One region of the Luteococcus japonicus genome, then DNA from elsewhere that is predicted to be linked to it. Evidence: riboswitches for the same ligand, from Rfam matches in the RefSeq annotation. Region 1 holds a riboswitch; each other region holds the start of a gene.

Region 1 (3,334 bases):
CATGCCTGCCCTCCGTCCCAGACGACGATGCCGTACCAAGGCGTCACCCGTACCCGGGCCTGCCCCGCCAGCCGCGCCAGGAGCTCCTCGCCGGCGATGCCATCGGCACCCACCGCCAGGTGTTCCCAGCCGTCCGCCGCCACGAAGGGCAGCGGCTCGTCGGGCCGTGGCAGGCGCGGGTCTGCTGGTTGGGCGTCGGCCAGCGGGCTGGTCAGCTCGTTGACATGCCAGGCGGCCTCGGGGCCGTCACCGCGCTCTGCGACGAATCGCTCCGCGAGGGCCAGCAGCTCGGGCACCGCCCGGGACAGCTCCACCACCGCGGCGTAGTGGTCACCGACGCGCAACTGCACGCTGTGATCGTCGAGTGCCACCAGCCCCAGGTCACACCAGTGCCCCATCAGGTCGCCGCGGCCGTCGTCCAGCACGAAGAGGAATTTGCCGGGCAGGCCGGCGAGGCTCTGGCTGGCGCGGATCCCCCGGTCGAGGTCACGGGCCAGGGCGGTCAGGTCCGTGCGGCCGCCGTCGATCCCGGTCAAGGGGCTGGCCATCACATTGCGCACCAGGTCATGGGTGGGAGCGGGCAGCAGCCCCGTGTCGGTGAGCGCCCGGTGGACGGGGGTGGTGAGGTGGCCGGTGCCGTCGTCGGGCAGGCCCCGCAACTGCAGGTTGGCGCGGCTGGTCAGGTGGATGCGGCCGTCGCCGAAGCTCTGGGCAACCTGCACCAGGGCAGTGAGGGCGTCTACGGTGAGATTGCCGGCCACCAGACGCAGTCTCACCAGCAGACCATCGTCGGCGGGCCAGGGGCGAAGGATGCCAGGGCAACGATCGGGACGGGTGCGGACCGCACTGGGTCCGGCTGTGCCAACAGGGGCGGAAGCCATCGTGTCTCCTACGAGATTGCGCGTCTCGTTCATCAAGGACAACCAGCGCATCCGAGTTCCTGACTCCCCCGGCCCCTGATGGGTACCGAGGTCACAGTGGCGCGACCGTGCCGGCTCGTCCGGCTTCCTCGCAGTGTGCTGGTGACAAGGTGGAATTGTGGGTGGGGCGGCGCGACCCCGGGCAGCATCATGTCACAGGTCCCGGGAGCATCCCGGCATGAACCAGCACCAGGGGCCCCGGCGACCGCCGTATCCGATGGGTCTAGAGTTGGACCGCTGGCAGACGCCAGCGCACGTGTGCCAGCGAAGTCGGTGTGAATCCGACGCTGTCCCGCAACGGTGATGTCCCTTCGGGGGATGAGCCCGGTCGCCTGCCCCCGTGCCCCGAACTGCTCCCGGCCGAGGGGCGGACGGACAACCGTCGCCGCTGGCCTCACGAAAGGCCGCCATGACGACAGTCCCCCGCCTGGTGCTGGGTGCGGCGTCATCCAGCACGGGCAAGACCACCCTGGCTGTGGGCCTGATGCGGGCGCTGCGTGACCGCGGACTGCGAGTGGCCCCCTTCAAGACGGGCCCCGACTACATCGATCCCGGCTACCACGGGCTCGCGACGGGTCACCCCGGGCGCAACCTGGACGCGCACCTTTGCGGCCCGGAACTGATCGCACCGCTCCTGCTGCACGGCTCCAGGACCCCTGGCCAGGCAGACATTGCGGTGATCGAGGGCGCGATGGGCCTGTTCGACGGCAGGCTGGGCGTCCCGCCGGTCGGGCGGGCGGCCTTCGGCTCCAGCGCGCACATCGCCAAGCTGACCCACTCCCCCGTGCTGCTGGTGGTGGATGCCGCGAAGAGCTCGACGACGGTTGCGGCGGTCGCCCACGGCATGGCCAGCTTCGACCATGACCTGCAGGTGGCCGGCGTGGTCCTCAACAAGGCGGGCAGCCAGCGCAACATCGACGAGTGCACCCGGGCCATCGAGGACCTGGGGATTCCCGTGGTGGGCGCGGTGCCACGGTCCCCGGACCTGACGACGCCGTCGCGGCACCTGGGGCTGGTGCCCGCCGCCGAGCGTGACCAGGCCCGCGCCATGGTCGAGGCTGCCGGGGAGCTGGTGGCGGCGCACGTGGACCTGGACCGGGTACTGGAACTAGCCCGGGCCGCCGCCCCACTGGAGGCCGACGCGTGGGACCCGTCGCGACTGGTGACTCGGGTCGAGGGCCGTCCGGTGGTGGCGGTCGCGGCGGGCCGCGCCTTCACCTTCCGCTATGCCGAGACCGCCGAGCTGTTGCGAGCCGCCGGATGTGAGGTGGTGGAGTTCGACCCGCTGACCGACGCCTCGCTGCCCTCCGCGACGGCGGGCCTGTACCTGGGTGGGGGCTTCCCGGAGGTCTTCGCCGGTGAGCTGTCCGCCAATGAGGCCCTGCGCGAGGACATCCGCCGCCGGGTTGTCGACGGCCTGCCGACGGTGGCCGAGTGCGCCGGGCTGCTCTACCTGTGCTCGACCCTCGACGACCAGCCGATGACGGGCGCCCTGCCCCTGGCCGCGACGATGAGCCCGAAGCTGACGCTGGGCTACAAGGAGCCCGTCGCGGCCGCGGACACCCTGCTGACAAGGGTCGGCGAGCGGGTGCGCAGTCACGAGTTCCACCGCACCGTCGTGCCGCTCGACGGGCTGGCGGAAGGCCTTTCGGTGGCCTGGGACGTTGCCGGGCGTGCCGAGGGCGTCGGCTCGGCGAGCCTGCACGCCAGCTACCAGCACCTGCACTGGGCCGGATTCCCGCAGGCCGCCCAGCGCCTCGCCGAGGCCGCGGCGCAGCACCGGGTCCCAGACGCAACCCACCCAACCCCCGAACCACCCCATCCGATCCCCGAGCAACCCCATCCGATCCCCGAGCCTGTCGATGGGCCCACCGAGGCCTCGACAAGCTCGGCCACCGTTGCGGAGCAGCCGGACCTCACGCACCACGGGGACCGGGACCTGGTTCCCGGACTGACGGACCTGGCGGTCAACGTGCGCTCGCACCAGCCACCCGCCCAGCTCGCCGCCGAACTCTGCTCCCGGGCACCGAACTGGGCGGCCTATCCCGACGCCCGCTCCGCCCGCGAGGCGCTGGCCGCCCTGCACGGCCTCGACCCCGCCATGGTGCTGCCCACCAGCGGTGCCGCCGAGGCGTTCACCCTCATCGCCCGCGCGCTGCCCACCCGGTGCAGCCTCGTGGTGCACCCGCAGTTCACCGAGCCGGAGCAGGCGCTACGGCTGGCCGGGCATCTTCCGCGTCGCCACATCCTGCGGCCGCAGGACGGCTTCACGCTGCACCCCGACGAGGTGGACGGCCGGGCAGACCTGGTGGTGGTGGGCAATCCCACCAACCCGACGGGCGTCCTGCACCCCGCCGCCATGCTGCGCCGGCTTGCCCGGCCGGGACGCGTCCTGCTGGTGGACGAGGCCTTCA
Region 2 (3,334 bases), 480 kb from region 1:
CCGCCTTCGCCACCGGTGTTCCTCCTGATATCTGCGCATTCCACCGCTCCACCAGGAATTCCGTTCTCCCCTAACTTCCTCTAGTCTGCCCGTATCAGAAGCACGCTCAGTGTTAAGCACTGAGATTTCACTTCTGACGCAACAAACCGCCTACAAGCTCTTTACGCCCAATAATTCCGGACAACGCTCGCACCCTACGTATCACCGCGGCTGCTGGCACGTAGTTGGCCGGTGCTTCTTCTACGCATACCGTCACTTTCGCTTCGTCTGCGTTGAAAGCGGTTTACAACCCGAAGGCCGTCATCCCGCACGCGGCGTTGCTGCATCAGGCTTCCGCCCATTGTGCAATATTCCCCACTGCTGCCTCCCGTAGGAGTTTGGGCCGTATCTCAGTCCCAATGTGGCCGGTCGCCCTCTCAGGCCGGCTACCCGTCGAAGCCTTGGTGAGCCACTACCTCACCAACAAGCTGATAGGCCGCGAGCCCATCCCAATCCGCCGGAGCTTTCCAACACCCACCATGCGGCAGACGCTGAATATCCAGTATTAGCCGCCGTTTCCGGCGGTTATCCCAGAGACTGGGGCAGGTTACTCACGTGTTACTCACCCGTTCGCCACTCGTGTACCCCGAAGGGCCTTACCGTTCGACTTGCATGTGTTAAGCACGCCGCCAGCGTTCGTCCTGAGCCAGGATCAAACTCTCCGTTGAAAAATATCGACAACCACCACAAGGATGGCAACGTCGTCAATCAACAATGAATCCAACCACTGACAAAGAAACACCAAAACTGGCATTCCAATCAATAATCATACTCAAAGAAACCATAACCACCACCACAAACCCCCCACAAAGAAGAGATCCGAAAGCAATGGCCACGGGTAAAACTTGGCATTGACTTTAGACACGCTGTTGAGTTCTCAAGATTCGGGCACGATCCGCGCTTCAGGCCTAACAACCATCCGCTTGGGGCAACTCGATCAACCTTACTCGCTTTCATTCGGACTTTCAAATCCGACTTCCTGCGAGCCGTGAGCTACACCTCATTGTTCGAGGCTTCCCTCACTGTTTGCTGCCTTGCGGCAACTTGTTCAACATTAGTTCATCGAACCTTCTGTTGCAAATCCGATCCGAGGTTCTGGATCGGCGCCATGCGGGGGAACCACCGGTTCCTCCAACGAGGCGCGAGAGAGGACATTACACAGTGCGCGGCCGTACGTCCAATCGAGCTGGCGCGGTCGGCCCGCGCCAGCGGACCATCCCGTTGGGCGGACCGCGAGCCGGTCGCCTCGAGACAGGACTCCATGGCTGTGACTAGGAGATTTGTCACACTCCCGTCGGTATGACCACAGCTCAGGAAGTTGCACCCCTCTTGCCCGCCCGGAGAAGGCGCCCGGTAGGCTGGTGAGCGCTGGTTCGACCCGCGGAAGTGGGCCGTCGCAAGAGGGAATCCGGTGTGAATCCGGAACTGTCCCGCAGCGGTATATGGGAACGACATCACCCGTCCGGCATGCGAGGGATCGCACGCCACACGTGGAGCATTACTGCCCCACCGGACGAGAAGCACTGGGCCTGGGCCTGGGAAGCGGTGGTCGAGGAAGGCGCCGAGAGGCGAAGTGCCCATGAGTCCGAAGACCTGCCAGCAGCGTTGCACCAGCCAGGTGCACTCGCGCGTGGCGTCGAGCGACGGGAACAGACCTGCAGGGTGTTCCCGGATGCGGCCCACACCAGGATGGCGTCGAGGAGCAACTACGTCAGGTCGACGACGAACGTCGACGACAACCTCATCGGAGCAGGAGTCCCATGACAACGACCGAGCCGGTCGCCCGCGAGGGTGCTGTTGAGCTGAAGCTCGCCAGCGACTTCGCGAAGCCGGGGATGGACCAGTGGCGTGCAGCTGCCGCCAAGGTCCTCAACCGCGGGCGCCCAGAAGACAAGCAACTCACAGGGGAGCAGGCGGTCTCCCGCCTGGTCACCACCACCGTGGACGGCATCGAGATTGCGCCGATCTACACGCTGGAGGATGCCCCCGCCGAACTCGGCGTGCCGGGCGTCGCACCCTTCACCCGTGGCACCACGGTGCACAACGGTGAAGCGGACGCCTGGGACGTGCGTGCACTGCACGAGGATCCCGACGCAGCGTTCACCAAGCAGGCCGTGCTGACCGACCTCGAGCGTGGTGCCACCAGCCTCTGGTTCCGCATCGATCCCGATGCCGTGCAGGGCGAGCAGCTGGGCGAGGTCCTGGCCGATGCCCTCCTGGAACTGATCACCGTCGAGGTCTCCAGCCGCACCGACCAGGAGGCAGCCGCAGAGGCGCTGCTGAAGGTCGTCGAGGCCGATCCCAAGCCGGCCAACCACAAGAGCGTCGTGCTCGGCCTTGACCCGATCGGCTGCGCCGCCCTGAACGGCACCGCCCCCGAACTGGGCAAGCTCGGTCAGTGGGTCAAGCGCCTCGACGGGATGCGCAACTCCCGCGCGATCGTGGTCGACGCCACCATCTGGCACAACGCCGGTGCGGGCGACGTGCATGAGCTGGGCTTCGCCCTGGCCACGGGCGTCGAGTACGTGCGTGCGCTGATGGCCCAGGGGCTCACCGCCGACCAAGCCTTCGATGCCATTGACTTCCGTGTCACCGCCACCGTCGACCAGTTCGCCACCATCGCCAAGCTGCGCGCCCTACGCACCGCCTGGAACAAGGTCGGCGAGACCTTCGGCGTCAGCGCCACCAAGCGCGGTGCCCGCCAGCATGCGGTCACCTCGTGGCGCGAGATCACGCGTGATGACGCCTACGTCAACATGCTGCGCGGAACGATCAGCACCTTCGCCGCCGGTATCGGTGGCGCCGAGGCAATCACCACGCTGCCCTTCGACACCGTCTGGGGCCTCCCGGGCGACTTCAGCCGACGGATCGCCCGCAACACGCAGGTGGTCCTGGCCGAGGAGTCGAACATCGTGCGCGTCAACGACCCGGCCGGTGGCTCCTGGTATGTCGAGAGCCTGACCAGCAAGCTGGCCGAGGCCGCATGGGCCGTGCTGGGCAAGATCGACGCCGCCGGTGGCATGGCCAAGGCCGTCGTCGACGGTCTGCCGGTGCGCGAGCTGGAGCCCGTCATCGCAGAGCGCGCCAAGCGTCTGGCAACCCGCAAGAAGCCGATCACCGGCGTCTCCGAGTTCCCGAATGCCGGCGAAGCCGACGTGACCACCGCCAAGCCGCGCCCCGCAGCCCCCGAGTACAAGGGCCTTCAGTGGCACCGTGACTCCGAGGTCTTCGAGGGCCTGCGCGATGCCGTCAAGGCATCGGGTGAGGCCAAGGTCTTCCTGGCCTGCCTGGGCGC
Region 3 (3,334 bases), 460 kb from region 1:
GCGTCGCCCGCGACCCGGGCCATTGCGTGCTGATGGTCACCCACGACCCGGTGGTGGCCCGCCGGTGCGACCGCGTCGCGTTCATGCGTCTGGCCGGCGCCAGTCCACCGCAGAGAGGGGCAGGCGCAAGGGAATGGTGGGACGCGTCATCTGGTGCCTGGTCATCGCTGCCCTGGTGGGACTGATCTTCTGGGCCACCCCCCACGGTGCGCACGATGGACGCTGAGAAGTTCGCCCTGCAGAGCGTCATGCAGGCCACCTTCTTCCTGATCCCCTGTTGGCAACCTTCATGGCCAAGGACTCTCCGGTCACGACGGGGCTACTGACGCGCGGCTGGACCAAGCTGGTGCCCGGCCGCAGCGGAACATGGCACCTGGCGCGCAACACGGTGCTGGGCAAGATGGACCGTCTCGAACGCACGGTGGCCCCCGTGATGGTCACGATGTCTCTGCTGTTCTCGATGATGTGTCTGGGCCAGTCCTTCCAGGCGACGCTGGAGGCCATGGAGGAGGGCGGGAGCTCGCCGGCAATGACCTGCCCGGCCTGCTGCTCCTGCTCGGTGCCCCTCTGGCGATCTCGGTGGCGGGTGGTCTGTCCGCCCTGCTGATGATGGCCCGGCAGCGGTCGCGGAACTGGCACTCGACGAGAGCCTGGGAGCGGCCCCTGCGCAGACCATGGTCTGGGTGGGCGTGGTGATCTGGGTCGCGACGACGGCCTGCACCGTGCTGCCCACGCTGGGCAGTCTGCGCACTCCCCCGCCGCGGGTCATTGCCCGCCTCGTCGCCGCCTGACCGACGGTCCGGGCTCAGGAGTTGTAACGGTTCTGAGCGGCCTCGAGGCCGTCCAGGACCAGCTTCTCCACGGCATCAGCGGCCCGGCCGACCTCGATCTCAAGATCAAGCTTGAGGCTGGAGGGGATGGGGGCCAGCACATAGTCGGCGGCCGCCTGCCGTCCCGGGGGACGCCCGATGCCGAAACGCACCCGGTGGAAGTCCCCGGTGGACAGGTGCTTGCGCAGGCTCTTCAGCCCGTTGTGACCGTTGTCGCCACCACCGATCTTGAGCCGGAGCTGGCCGAAGTCAAGATCAAGTTCGTCGTGGATGGCGATGACATTCGAGGGAGCCACCTTGTGGAATCCCGCGAGCTTGCCGACGGCCTGTCCGGACTCGTTCATGAAGGTGCGCGGCTTGACCAGCACGACCTTGTGGGCATCCAGCCCCGGAGCGCCCACCCCGGCGGAGCTGATCCGTGTCTCGACGACCTCGGCGCGCATCAGCCGAGGAGCCGACCAACTGGCCCGCGCACGGCGGGCCAGTTCGTCGACGACCATGAACCCGACATTGTGCCGGGTGTTGGAGTAGGTGGGGCCGGGATTTCCCAGCCCCACCACGAGCCAGCTGGTCACTCGCCCTCGGACTCGCCCTCAGCGGCGGCAACCTCGGCACCCGCGGTCTCGTCGCCCTCGGTGGCGCCCTCGTCGAGCTCTTCGGCGGCATTGATGCCGACGATCAGGGTCTCGGCGGCCTCACCGTGGAAGGTGGCGCCCTCGGGCAGGGTGATGTCGGCCACGCTGATCTGCGCACCGGCCTCCAGGCCCTCGATGGAGACCTCGATCTCGGTGGGGATGTTCATGGCGGAAACCTCGAGGGCCAGTGCGGTGAGGTCCTGGTTGACGGTGGTCTCGGAGGCGGCCTCGCCGGTCAGGACGATGGGCACCTCGACGGTGATCTTCTCGCCGCGCTTGACCAGCAGCAGGTCGACGTGCTCGATGAAGCCCTTGATCGGGTCGCGCTGGACCTGCTTGGGCAGGCACAGCTGCTCCTTCTCGCCAGCGATGTCCAGGCTCAGCAGCACGTTGGCGGTGCGCAGGGCCAGCAGGATGTCGTGGCCGGGCAGCGTCAGATGCTCGGGCTCCATGCCGTGGCCGTACAGCACGGCGGGCACCTTGTCAGCGCGACGGATGCGACGGGCAGCGCCCTTGCCGAACTCGGTGCGCTTCTCGGCGAAAATCTTCAGCTCATTGGTGGCCATTGCGGTCTTCCTCAACCTTCGTCTCTGGGACGTCCAGATCACGTAAACGCCCACGAGGGAGGAGACGAGCTCTCGCTCAGCACCACGTCGATCACGGCCCCGGAATACTCCGGTTCCCTCGCCAGGCAACAAGCCAAGGATAGGGCACCGGGCCCACTGCACACAAAGCAGCGGGCCCGGCCTGTGCCGTGACCTACTCCGAAACCTCGGTGATCAACTGCGCCGTGCTGGGTGGCGGGGGCCACCACCGTCGTGAACCATCCATCCTTGCCCAACAGCTCCTTCGGGTCCTTGCCGTACCTCGCGTTGGCAGGTTTTCGGACTCGGACTCCTCCGCTCGGGCGCCTTCCCCGCTCTCGCCAGTGGCACAGTGCCTTTGCGTCATCCTCACCGCTGCGCGTCAGTCCTGGATTCTCACCAGATTCCCCGCCCCCACAAGGGGTTTTCCAACATCATGGGAGTACCGGCCGGCAGGGTCTTCCCCGGTTTGGGAAGTGGGGGATACTGGCAGGCGATGAACAACCCCGGCCCCCTGATCGTCCAGTCCGACCGCACCCTGCTGCTGGAGGTGGACCACCCCGACGCGGATGCGTGCCGCGTCGAGATCGCCCCCTTCGCGGAGCTGGAGCGCGCCCCGGAGCATGTGCACACCTATCGGCTCACGCCCCTTGGCCTGTGGAATGCGCGCGCCGCCGGACACGACGCGGAGCAGGTCGTCGACGTCCTGATGCGTTTCTCCCGCTACCCCGTCGCGAGCTCCCTTCTGGTGGACATCACGGAGACGATGGGCCGCTACGGGCGGCTGCGACTGGAGAAGCACCCCACCCACGGCCTGGTGATGATCAGCACGGACAATGCTGTGCTGGTGGAGGTGCTGCGCTCGGCTAAGGTCAAGGGCCTGGTCGGGGCCCGGATCGACGACGAGAGCGTCATCGTGCACCCGTCGGAGCGCGGGAACCTGAAGCAGGTGCTGCTCAAGCTGGGCTGGCCGGCCGAGGACCTGGCCGGCTACGTCGACGGAGAGAAGCACGCCATCGACCTCGTCGAGGACGGGTGGGAACTGCGCCCCTACCAGCGGCAGGCGGCCGAGAGCTTCTGGAACGGCGGCTCCGGGGTGGTCGTGCTCCCCTGCGGTGCGGGCAAGACCATCGTCGGAGCCGATGCGATGGCCCTCGCGCAGGCCACCACCCTGATCTTGGTGACCAACACCGTCAGTGCGCGGCAGTGGCGCGACGAGCTGCTGCGCCGCACCACGCTGACCCCCGACGAAATCGGCGAGTACTCCGGCAGCCGCAAGGAGATC
Region 4 (3,334 bases), 1.3 Mb from region 1:
CTTGTGGGCAGTGGTTCTGGGCCGGTGGCGCGATGTAGTGGGCAAATGAGTCAAGCACGAGGCGACGACGGCGCCCCCGCCCTGGTGATCCGCAATCTGCTCAAGCGGTTCGGGCCGAAGGCGGCCCTGGACAATCTCAGTCTTGTCGTGCCGTCCGGCTGCCTGTTCGGGTTGGTGGGACCCAACGGTGCCGGCAAGACCACCAGCCTGGGCATGGCCACCGGGTTGCTGCGGCCCGATGCCGGACAGGTTGAGTTCTGGGGCCATGACGTCTGGAGCGACCCCGTCGCGGCCAAGGCGATGATGGGCGTGCTACCCGACGGGCTGCGACTCTTCGACTGGCCCAGCGGGCTGGAACTGTTGCGTTTCGCCGCTGGCATGCGCGGCGTCGCTCCCGACCAGATCGAGCCGCGAGCTGAGGCCCTGCTGCATGCTCTCGGACTCACAGCTGACGCCAACACGCTGGTGTGCGACTATTCGGCGGGCATGACCAAGAAGATCGGTCTGGCTGCGCGCTGGTGCACAACCCGCGGCTGCTGGTACTGGACGAACCCTACGAGGCAGTCGATCCGGTCTCGGGGCAGGCCATCCGGAAGATCCTCCATGACTTCGTTGCCGGTGGCGGCACCGTCGTGCTTTCCAGCCATGTGATGGAGCTGGTGGAGAGTCTGTGCGACGCCGTCGCGGTGGTCGCCGCCGGGCGGGTGTTGGCGATCAGCCCGACCTCCGAGGTGACCCAGGGGCGACGACTGCAGGACCGCTTCATCGAGCTGGTGGGTGGCGGCACGATCGATGCGGGGGAGGGGCTGGCATGGTTGGGACACTCGTCCGACTCAAACTGACGCTGCTCAAGCGCTCGTTGCAGGGCCAGGCGACCACGATCATCGGCCTGGTGATGGCGGGTCTCTACGCGCTGGGCGCCTTGGTCTGGCTGTCCGTGGCCCTGCTCAGGCTGCGCGGCGCCGCGCAGCAGTTGCACGGCGGCTCCACCACCGTCGGCTGTGCGGTGCTCACGCTGGGCTGGCCGCTCGGCACGCTGCTGCTGGCCCCGAGCCTGATTGGCGGCTCTGCGGAGAACTCCATGGCCAGCGGGCGCGGCATCCTGTTCCCACCGATCTTCTCCATGCTGTTGATGGGATCGCTGGCGGTGGCCCAGGAGATCAGCTACGACGGGACGCCGCTGTGGATGCACATCTCGGCCGGGATCAGCGGGCGGGCGGCCCTGGCTGGGCTGGCTGTTGCTCTGCGTGGCGCCGCTGTACGGGATGGCGCTGCTGGCCGGTTCAGTGATCTGGGGAGGCCAGGTGCTGGACCGTAGCTGGCCCGAGGTGCTCAAGAAGGTCACCTACAGCAAGGGGTGATCGGCACGGTTGGAGTGCCTGCCGAGCTGTCGCCCTGCCGTGCTTGCAAGGACGGCAGGGCGACACGTCACCAGGGCAACTGCCCAGGCGGCTGGTGTGGCTCAGGACTTCTTGCGCTTGGCCACGTAGAAGGCGGCCACCAGACCGCCGACGATCGCCGCGACCAGGACGGTGGTGATGGTGCCCTTGTTGCTCTTCTTCTCGTCCGCGGCAGGGGCGGCCGAGGGGGTGGCAGTGGCGGCCGGGGTGGTGCCGGGCTTGGCCGGGGTGCACTCCTTGCCGTAGCACCAGCCCTCGGCGCCACCGGCGACGGGCTTGGCCTGGTCGGCGCCCTTCTGGCTGAAGGCCCAGGTGCCGGGCTTGGCGGCGGTGTAGTAGTGCCAGTAGTTGCCGTCGAACTTGGTCGGGCAGGCAGCCGGCTCGCCCTCCATGGTGCAGATCATCTTGGTCTTCGGGTCCAGCGTGGTCTTCACGTCGGCCTTGGTCAGCAGCTCGGAGCCGGTGGCGGCGGTCTCGACGCACTTGTCCACCAGCGCCTTGCCCTTGGAGTCCTGCACGACCAGCCAGACCTTGCCCTGGCTGGAGCAGTCGGAGACGGCGTCGGCGGGCATCACCCGGGCGGGGGCGGCATCGGCGGCGAGGGCTGCGCCGGGGGCCAGCGAGAAGGCCAGGGCAGCGGCAGCGGAGGCAAGCAGCTTGGCGGAGGTGGTGGGCACGGAAGTCCTTTCGAGCGGGCCGCGCACGGCCGCGGGTTCGATGCCCACGACTCGTCCCGCGGACCACGACGGGTGGTGATGAGTCCGCCGCACCAGGAGCTCCGACTGTGACGGTTGCGGGTCAGTGCCGGACTTGCACCGGCTTTCCCTGGGTACGACAGCGGCAGACTACTGCACCGGCGCGCCGGGGCGAACCTCCAGCACCCGGAAACCCTTGCTGGAGGTCAGTCGTTCGCATCGGTAGCCCTGCTCCGTCAGCCAGCGGGCCAGGGAGTCGGCTCCCAGGTTCTTGCCGACCACCATCACGGCACGGCCGCCGTCGGCCAGACGAGGAAGCCAGGTGAGCAGCAGTTCGTGCAGCGCGGGCTTGCCGATCCGGATGGGCGGGTTGGACCAGATCTCGTCGTAGCGCACGGTGGGCTCCGCCTGCTCCGGGGTGATGGCACGGACCCGGTCTGCGGCGCCGATGCACCGGGCATTGTCCGCGGTCAGGGCCAGGGCGCGCTCGTTGACGTCGACGGCGTCGATGGTGCTGGTAGGGCAGGCCACTGACAGGGCGACCGTGATGGGGCCGTAGCCGCAGCCCAGGTCCAGCAGTCGGCCACCGTCGGCCGGCGGCTGCACCTCGTCGAGCATGATCTTCGTCGCCGGGTCCAGCCGGCTGCCCGAGAAGACACCGTTGGCGGTGATGAAGGTGTGCTCGTGACCCCAGATGGTGGCCCGGATCTCGCGCCGCTTCTCAGGTCCGTCGGGCGTGGTGAAGTAGTGGCTCATCGGGCTTCCTCGGATGTCTCGGGCAGGGTGCGGACCGCACGGGAGAGGTTGGCACGCTCGGCGAGCCGGTCGTCGGCGGGGTAGCGGACCTCCTCCAGGCACAGGCCCTTGGCTGGCATGACCAGCACACCGTTGTGGCGTTTGGGGGATCCCATCACCTCCGCCAGCCAGGCCTGGTCCTTGCGGCCGGTCCCGACCGTGGTCATCGCCCCCATCAGCGAGCGGACCATGGAGTGACAGAAGGCATCGGCCGTGACGGTGAACTCCACGATGCCGTCGGCGGTGCGCTCGGCATGCAGGCCGGTCAGGGTACGGATGGTGGTGGCGCCGTCGCGTGGCTTGCAGAAGGGCGCGAAATCGTGCAGGCCCAGCAGCATCCGTGCGGCGTGATTGGTGGCCGCCACGTCCAGGACGCCACGGATCCGGGTGATGTGGCCGCGCAGCAGGGGATCGCGAGTGCTCTGCTCGTCCCAGACCCGGTAG

The links. Region 1 has a riboswitch for cobalamin ahead of cobBC (bifunctional hydrogenobyrinic acid a,c-diamide synthase/histidinol phosphate aminotransferase CobBC). Riboswitches for the same ligand answer to the same signal wherever they lie in the genome.
Region 2: linked by a shared signal. The riboswitch ahead of mutA (methylmalonyl-CoA mutase small subunit) and the one ahead of cobBC (bifunctional hydrogenobyrinic acid a,c-diamide synthase/histidinol phosphate aminotransferase CobBC) in region 1 are both predicted to bind cobalamin.
Region 3: linked by a shared signal. The riboswitch ahead of EDD41_RS13145 (50S ribosomal protein L25/general stress protein Ctc) and the one ahead of cobBC (bifunctional hydrogenobyrinic acid a,c-diamide synthase/histidinol phosphate aminotransferase CobBC) in region 1 are both predicted to bind cobalamin.
Region 4: linked by a shared signal. The riboswitch ahead of EDD41_RS05095 (hypothetical protein) and the one ahead of cobBC (bifunctional hydrogenobyrinic acid a,c-diamide synthase/histidinol phosphate aminotransferase CobBC) in region 1 are both predicted to bind cobalamin.

The regions. Positions count from the first base shown of each region.
Region 1 covers NZ_RKHG01000001.1:2,315,381-2,318,714, reverse strand. Annotated here, with positions in the region: gene EDD41_RS11045 (nitrite reductase) at 1-881, opposite strand, end outside; gene EDD41_RS11050 (precorrin-8X methylmutase) at 1-3, opposite strand, end outside; cobalamin riboswitch at 1,142-1,274, shown strand; gene cobBC (bifunctional hydrogenobyrinic acid a,c-diamide synthase/histidinol phosphate aminotransferase CobBC) at 1,330-3,334, shown strand, end outside.
Region 2 covers NZ_RKHG01000001.1:2,799,453-2,802,786, reverse strand. Annotated here, with positions in the region: rRNA gene EDD41_RS13270 (16S ribosomal RNA) at 1-707, opposite strand, end outside; gene EDD41_RS17895 (hypothetical protein) at 744-875, opposite strand; cobalamin riboswitch at 1,394-1,654, shown strand; gene mutA (methylmalonyl-CoA mutase small subunit) at 1,800-3,334, shown strand, end outside.
Region 3 covers NZ_RKHG01000001.1:2,774,232-2,777,565, reverse strand. Annotated here, with positions in the region: gene EDD41_RS16625 (P-loop NTPase family protein) at 1-185, shown strand, start outside; gene EDD41_RS13155 (hypothetical protein) at 290-607, shown strand; gene pth (aminoacyl-tRNA hydrolase) at 806-1,405, opposite strand; gene EDD41_RS13145 (50S ribosomal protein L25/general stress protein Ctc) at 1,402-2,031, opposite strand; cobalamin riboswitch at 2,323-2,497, opposite strand; gene EDD41_RS13140 (DNA repair helicase XPB) at 2,546-3,334, shown strand, end outside.
Region 4 covers NZ_RKHG01000001.1:1,041,464-1,044,797, reverse strand. Annotated here, with positions in the region: partial or broken gene EDD41_RS05105 (ABC transporter ATP-binding protein) at 46-842, shown strand; gene EDD41_RS05100 (hypothetical protein) at 812-1,318, shown strand; gene EDD41_RS05095 (hypothetical protein) at 1,463-2,077, opposite strand; adenosylcobalamin-variant (AdoCbl-variant) riboswitch at 2,164-2,242, opposite strand; gene EDD41_RS05090 (class I SAM-dependent methyltransferase) at 2,246-2,851, opposite strand; gene truA (tRNA pseudouridine(38-40) synthase TruA) at 2,848-3,334, opposite strand, start outside.